DNA from 2 places in the Streptomyces sp. NPDC005808 genome. Region 1 is predicted to be linked to the other one. Evidence: riboswitches for the same ligand, from Rfam matches in the RefSeq annotation. Region 1 holds a riboswitch; the other holds the start of a gene.

Region 1 (3,652 bases):
GGATCGTCGCGTACCGGTGCGTACGCCGAGCGATCGTCTTCAGCCCCTCGGGACCGTGATAGACGGCGTACATGCCGGCCATCACGGCGAGCAGCACCTGAGCCGTACAGATGTTGCTTGTCGCCTTCTCCCGACGGATGTGCTGCTCCCGTGTCTGCAGGGCCAGGCGATACGCCTTGTGCCCGTCCGCGTCGACGGACACCCCGACCAGCCGACCCGGCAGACTGCGTGCGAACTTCTCGCGCACCGCCATGTACCCGGCGTGCGGACCACCGAAGGCCATCGGCACCCCGAACCGCTGCGTCGTACCGACCGCGATGTCCGCGTCCAGCTCACCGGGCGAGGTCAGCAAAGTCAGCGCGAGCAGATCGGCGGCGACGGTGACGACCGCTCCCAGCTCGTGAGCCTGCTCGACAAGCGGCTTGATGTCGCGTACGGCACCGGAGGCGCCCGGGTACTGGATCAGCACGCCGTTGATCTCACGCGCGGCGATCTCGGCGGGGATGCCCGCGCTCAGGTCGGCGACGACGACCTCGACGCCGGTCGGCTCGGCGCGGGTCCGGATGACGGCGACGGTCTGCGGCAGCGCGTCCGCGTCGACCAGGAAGAGACCCTTCTTGTTCTTGCCCATGCGCCGGGACAGCGCCATCGCCTCGGCGGCCGCGGTGCTCTCGTCGAGCAGCGAGGCACCGGACGTCGGTAGCCCGGTCAGTTCGGCGACGACGGTCTGGAAGTTCAGCAGCGCTTCGAGGCGGCCCTGCGAGATCTCCGGCTGATACGGCGTGTACGCCGTGTACCAGGCCGGGCTCTCCATGACGTTCCGAAGGATCACCGGCGGAGTGAAGGTCCCGTAGTAGCCGAGCCCGATCATCGAGTCGAGCACCTGGTTACGGTCCGCGAGGGTGCGCAGCTCGGCCAGCACCTCGGCCTCGGTGCGCGCGCCCGGCAGCTCCAGCGCCCCGGCGTTCTTGATCACGTCCGGCACCGCGATGGCGGTGAGCTCGTCGAGCGAGCCGTATCCGACCTGCGCGAGCATCTTGGCCCGGGCTTCGTTGTCGGGCCCGATGTGGCGCTGCTCGAAGGGGATTCCCTGTTCGAGCTCGGAGAGTGGAATGCGAGGGGCGGTCATTGCGGAGGCCTCCTGGTCTGACGCGACCTTCGAGGGGCACCCCGGCACGGGTACCCCGACGGCCTCCCCCTCTGTCATCTCAACCTGAGAGCTTCACCGGACCGCCCGCCCGCTGCGACCCGATTTTCACCGTCGGTGAGAGCGAGCGCCCATCGGCACCCGCTCTGCTTTCCAGAGTGACCTCGTCCGTGCGGTACGTGGGCCTGAGAGATTCCGGGGAGGATTTGCTCCTTCGGCGCCTCCGATGGTGTCCGGAGGACTCTCCCGCACAGGGTCAGCAGCCGTTTGCCAGCCTACCAGCGCGGACAACACCCGAGCCTTCGAGTGGCCACCTGCCTGAATCTGCTCTTTTGTAGTGCTTACGGATGAGTTGCGACCAATCGGAGGGCACCGTGCAGACCGACATCGATCCGCGCAACTTGATCGGCCGCAAGGCATTCGACCGCAACGGAGCCAAGATCGGCACGATCGACGAGGTCTACCTCGACGACGCGACCGGGATCCCGGAGTGGGCAGCCATACGCACGGGACTGTTCAGCAGGGACGCCTTCGTGCCCCTGGAACCCAGCGAACTCGTCGAAGGCACTCTGCGCATCCCCTTCGAGCGAGCGCTGATCAAGGACGCGCCCGACTTCGGCGTCGGCCGCCACCTCTCCCCCGAACAGGAACTCCAGCTCTACCACCACTACGGCCTCGACCTGACATCCCCGCCTCCCTCACCGGATCGCGACTTCGGCCGCCTGGCGGGCCCTGACGAAGCCTGAAGCCGCGCCAAAAGGCATCGCGCGACTGCCACCCAGCCACGCGGGAACTACACCCCCGTCCGCAGTGAGGCCCGCAGCTCAACCCTCACGGGGATGACCAACGGTCTGGGCCACCAAGGGCAACGGCTCCGCCGGCTCCAGCTCCGGATCGTCGGTCCGGAACGTCCGTACCCGCCCGGGCCCGGAGTACGGCGTCTCGAACCGAACGGTGACCCGCCCGAGCCCGCTGCCCTGCACCCACCCGTGCCCGAGCTCGGCGTGCCGCACATCGTGCCCCGCGGGCCATCGCCGCTCGGCCGGCGGCACTGGCTCCTCGGCGGACCCTTCCGCCACCTCCTCCTCGATGTGCTCCTGCGCCGCAAGCTCCCCCGCGGCGGCCTGCGCCTGCGCGAACAGGTCCTCCTGCGTGTAGTCCGCCAGCCCTGAGACACCCACGCCGAGCAGCCGTACGCCACCGGTCGTGTCCACCGACTCAAGAAGCCGCGCGGCCGCCTCCCGCACCACCCCGAGGTCGTCCGTGGGCCCCCGTAGCGTCTCGGACCGGGTCAGGGTGGAGAAGTCGTACCTGCGCACCTTCAGGACGATGGTGCGCCCCGACAGCCCGGCATCACGCAACCGCCTCACACACCGGTCGGCGAGCCGCTGTACCTCCAGACCGACCCGCACCCGGTCATGGATGTCCACGTCGTACGTGTCCTCGACGGAGACCGACTTGGTCTCCCGCTCGGCGACCACGGGCCGGTCGTCGTGCGCCAGCGCCATCGCGTACAGCGCGTGCCCGTGGGACTTCCCCAGCAGCCGTACGAGCTCGTCCTCGCCGGCCTCGGCAAGTTCCTCGACGGTGGTGATGCCGGCCCGCCGCAGATGATCACCCGTCGCCGGCCCCACGCCCGGCAGCGTCCGCACCGACATGGGCCCCAGCAGCGCACGCTCGGTCCCCGGCTCTATCAGCACCAGACCGTCGGGCTTGGCCTGCTCCGAGGCGATCTTCGCGAGCATCTTGGACGCCGCGAGCCCCACCGATCCGGTGAGCCCCGTGACAGCCCGGATGTCCGCGCGCAGCTTCTCCCCGGTAAGCCGCGCCGACACCCCGTCCCAGGCCGCTCCCCCTGCCTCCAGATCGACGAACGCCTCGTCCAGGCTCAGCGGCTCCACCAGCGGCGACAGGGCCCGCAACAGCCCCATCACCTGCTCGCTGACCTCCCGATAGATCCCGAAGCGCGGCACGAGATACGCGGCGTTCGGCGCGAGCCGGCGTGCCTGGGCCATGGGCATCGCCGAGTGCACCCCGAAGACCCGCGCCTCGTACGAGCAGGTGGCGACGACTCCACGTGGTCCGAGCCCGCCCACGACGACCGCTTTCCCGCGCAGGCTCGGCTTGGATGCCTGCTCCGCCGAGGCGAAGAAGGCATCCATGTCGAGATGCAGGATCGTGGGCGCGGTTCTCACATCTCCGATGCTGCCTTACGCCACTGACAATGCCCCGGCAAGCCGGGGCACCATCAGCCTCTTCCGTTCCCGAGTTCCTCAGACCGCGCGATTACGCCTTCGCGCCAGCTCGTCGGCGGGGTTGTTCCTCACGAGCGTCTCGCCGGTGTCCACGCGCTCACCGTGCAGCTGCGAGAGCGCGCTCTCGACATCCCGCCACACCACGCCGACGGCGATCCCGAAGACCCCCTGGCCGCCCTGGAGCAGCGCGTGGACCTCGTCGGGGGACGTGCACTCGTAGACCGTCGCGCCGTCGCTCATCAGCGTCATC
Region 2 (3,652 bases), on a different contig from region 1:
CCGCCGCGTTGGCCTGGGCGCCCGAGTGGGGCTGCACGTTGGCGTGTTCGGCGCCGAAGAGTGCCTTGACGCGGTCGATGGCGATCTGCTCGATGACGTCGACGTGCTCACAGCCGCCGTAGTAGCGGCGGCCGGGGTAGCCCTCGGCGTACTTGTTGGTCAGGACCGAGCCCTGGGCCTCCATGACCGCGACCGGAGCGAAGTTCTCCGAGGCGATCATCTCGAGGGTGGACTGCTGGCGGAGCAGCTCGGCGTCGACGGCGGCGGCGACGTCGGGGTCGAGTTCGTGGAGGGGGGTGTTCAGCACAGACATGTTCGTACGACTCCTCAGCCGGCGGTGAAAGCGATGTACTCGTCGGCGGAGAGCAGGTCGTCCGGCTCGTCCGCGATACGCACCTTGAACAGCCAGCCGCCCTCGAAGGGGGCCGAGTTCACCAGCGCGGGGTCGTCCACCACGTCCTGGTTGATCTCCACGACCTCGCCGGTGACCGGCGCGTACAGGTCGCTCACCGACTTGGTCGACTCCAGCTCTCCGCAGGACTCGCCCGCGGTCACCGTGTCACCGACCTCCGGAAGCTGGGCGTAGACGACATCGCCGAGCGCGTTGGCCGCGAACTCGGTGATGCCGACCGTCGAGACGCCGTCCTCGGCGACCGACAGCCACTCGTGCTCCTTGCTGTAGCGCAGCTGCTGGGGGTTGCTCATGGCCTGAATTCTCCTGTACGCGGGGGACTGCTGATGACGGGGGGAGGGGTGATGAGCTGGGCGGATGTGCCCGGTGTCATGTCTGGCACGCCCGGCCGGGTTCGGCCGACACGTGCGCCAGTGTCACTTCTGGCGCTTGTAGAAAGGCAGCGCCACGACCTCGTACGGCTCGTGGCTGCCCCGGATGTCCACACCGACTCCGGCGGTACCCGGAGCGGAGTGGGCGGCGTCGACGTAGGCCATCGCGATCGGCTTGCCCAGCGTCGGGGACGGGGCGCCCGAGGTGACCTCGCCGACGACCTTGCCGTCGGCGACGACGGCGTACCCCGCGCGCGGGACACGACGGCCCTCGGCGATCAGGCCGACGAGCACCCGCGGGGGGATTTCCAGGGCCGCCGCGGCGGCCTCGGAAAGCGCCTCGCGCCCCACGAAGTCGCCCTCCTTCTCGAACTTCACGACCCGGCCGAGGCCGGCGTCGAAGGGGGTGAGCGAGGTGCTCAGTTCATGCCCGTACAGCGGCATGCCCGCCTCCAGGCGCAGGGTGTCACGGCAGGACAGACCGCACGGCACGAGCCCGGCCGGGGCGCCCGCCTCGGTCAGCGCCTGCCACACCTTCTCGGCGTCGCCGGGGGAGACGAACAGCTCGAAGCCGTCCTCGCCGGTGTAGCCGGTGCGGGCGATGAGCGCAGCAACGCCCGCGACCGTGCCGGGCAGCCCCGCGTAGTACTTCAGGCCGTCGAGGTCGGCGTCGGTGAGGGACTTGAGGATGCCGGGGGACTCCGGGCCCTGGACGGCGATCAGCGCGTACGCGTCACGGTCGTCGCGCACGACGGCGTCGAAGCCCGCCGCACGCTCCAAGAGCGCGTCCAGCACCACCTGGGCGTTGGAGGCATTGGCGACGACCATGTACTCGTGCTCCTGGAGCCGGTACACGATCAGGTCGTCGAGGATGCCGCCGTCCGCCCGGCAGATCATCGTGTAGCGGGCGCGGCCGACGCCGACCGAGCCGATGTTGCCGACCAGCGCGTAGTTGAGGAGTGCGGCGGCCCGGGGCCCGCTGACCGTGATCTCCCCCATGTGGGAGAGGTCGAAAAGGCCGGCCTTCGTACGGACGGCGAGGTGCTCGTCGCGTTCGGAGCCGTAGCGCAGGGGCATGTCCCAGCCCGCGAAGTCGGTCATCGTCGCGCCGAGCGAGCGATGGAGGGCATCGAGCGCGGTGTGACGGGGTGCGTTACTGCTCATCGGTGGGGCTCCCAAGGCATGACGGCGAGGTCGTTCCTCCCCATCTGTCATCGGAACCTGAGAGGTTCATCACGACCCCGCGAAACGGTGGTCATGACTTGCACCTTGGGTGGGGCCCCTGGTCGGCGGCCCGCTTTTCAGATGTGCCTCGCCCGCGCGGTACGGGGCCTGAGAGATTCAAGGGAGGGACTTGCTCCTTCGGCGCCCAGGACGACGTGTCCCGGAACTCTCCCGCGCGGATTCAAGCGGCCGGTATGCAGTTGGCGCGCACATCATTGCACGCATCCCCCAGACACGGGAGGGGCACCTTCGCACACCCGAAACAGCGACCCGCAGTCATTCACAGCGTCATACAGTGACCTGTAACCAGCCTGTGGCGGTCCGATTACGGAAACAGGAAGCACCGCGCATTACCTTCTCTTTACACTCGGCGGGGATGGGACTCCAGACCCATGGGGAGGACGATCACGGTGAACAGGACCACGGCGTACGCGACGACGGCGGGACTAGCGCTGCCCAAGCAGCCCGGCGCCCCGGCCCGGGAGGCGTACCACCCGCTCCCGACGGCTGTCGTCCGCGACCTGAGGGACCGTGCCGGACACAGCCCGCACGGCCTGCACTTCGGCAGCTCCGACGTCGTCGTGGTCACCGGACTCCCCGGCAGCGGCAAGTCGACCCTGATGCGACGCGCCGTCTCGGGCCCGCGCGTCGACTCGCAGGACACCCGGGACCGCTGGGACGGACGGATGTCCCGCTGGCTCCCGTACGCGGTCTACCGTCCCCTCGTCCGCCTCGCCCACTACACGGGCCTGCACCGCGCGTTGCGCTCCGGCGCCGGAGTCGTCGTACACGACTGCGGTACGCAGGCCTGGGTCCGCCGCTGGCTCGCCCGCGAGGCCCGCCGTCGCGGCGGCGCGCTGCACCTGCTGCTGCTCGACGTCACACCGGGCACGGCGCTCGACGGCCAGCGCGAGCGCGGCCGTGGCGTTTCGCGGTACGCGTTCGGGCGTCATCGCGGCGCGGTCGCCCGGCTGCTGCGTTCCGTCGAGAAGGGCGATCTGCCCGAGGGCTGCGGTTCCGCGGTGCTCATCGACCGGGACGCGGCGGACGTGCTGCGCCGGATCGATTTCGGCGGCTGAGGCCGGTCGCAGGGGGCCCGAGGGGGCTGGGAACCGCCGAAGCGGCTGAGATTACGTACAGGCCCACTAACCTTGCCAGCCGGAACGCTCGAACACCCGAACACCCGAACAGTGGTCACAGCAGGCGGTAGACAGATGGACTTCCCGCAATTCCCCGACTTCCCCGGCCTCCCGGCGCAGGCGCACCCCCATCCGCACGGCGGATGGCCGGGCAATGAGCTGGAGGAGGTGCTCGCCGCATCCCTCGGCGTGCCCGCCGGGCCCTCGTCGGGTGCCCGCATCGTCGAGGTGCTGGGCCGCAGCTTCGTCTGGGTCCCGCTGCCGAACGGCGGCGGCCCGCACAGCGGCCCGCTCGACCTGCCCACGCTGGAGATCGCGGGTCAGGCGTACGTCCCTGTCTTCAGCTCGGAGGAGCAGTTCCGCCAGGTCACCGGCGGGCACATGTCGTACACGATCGCGCCCGCCGTCGAGTTCGCCCGCGGGCTGCCCCCGCAGGCCGGCATCGTGATCAACCCGGATGGTGTGGTCGGCCTGCCGCTGCCGCCCCTCGCGGTCGCCGAGCTGTG

What was found. Region 1 has a riboswitch for glycine ahead of gcvP (aminomethyl-transferring glycine dehydrogenase). Riboswitches for the same ligand answer to the same signal wherever they lie in the genome.
Region 2: another riboswitch for glycine. It lies ahead of gcvT (glycine cleavage system aminomethyltransferase GcvT); the one in region 1 lies ahead of gcvP (aminomethyl-transferring glycine dehydrogenase).

Annotation. Positions count from the first base shown of each region.
Region 1 is NZ_JBIAIK010000024.1:68,368-72,019, forward strand. Features, by position in the region: gene gcvP (aminomethyl-transferring glycine dehydrogenase) at 1-1,129, opposite strand, end outside; glycine riboswitch at 1,311-1,406, opposite strand; gene ACFYPC_RS34955 (PRC-barrel domain-containing protein) at 1,522-1,893, shown strand; gene ACFYPC_RS34960 (DNA polymerase IV) at 1,972-3,342, opposite strand; gene ACFYPC_RS34965 (MerR family transcriptional regulator) at 3,421-3,652, opposite strand, start outside.
Region 2 is NZ_JBIAIK010000019.1:88,015-91,666, reverse strand. Features, by position in the region: gene glyA (serine hydroxymethyltransferase) at 1-313, opposite strand, end outside; gene gcvH (glycine cleavage system protein GcvH) at 328-705, opposite strand; gene gcvT (glycine cleavage system aminomethyltransferase GcvT) at 829-1,947, opposite strand; glycine riboswitch at 2,095-2,191, opposite strand; gene ACFYPC_RS32355 (AAA family ATPase) at 2,412-3,086, shown strand; gene ACFYPC_RS32350 (enhanced serine sensitivity protein SseB) at 3,222-3,652, shown strand, end outside.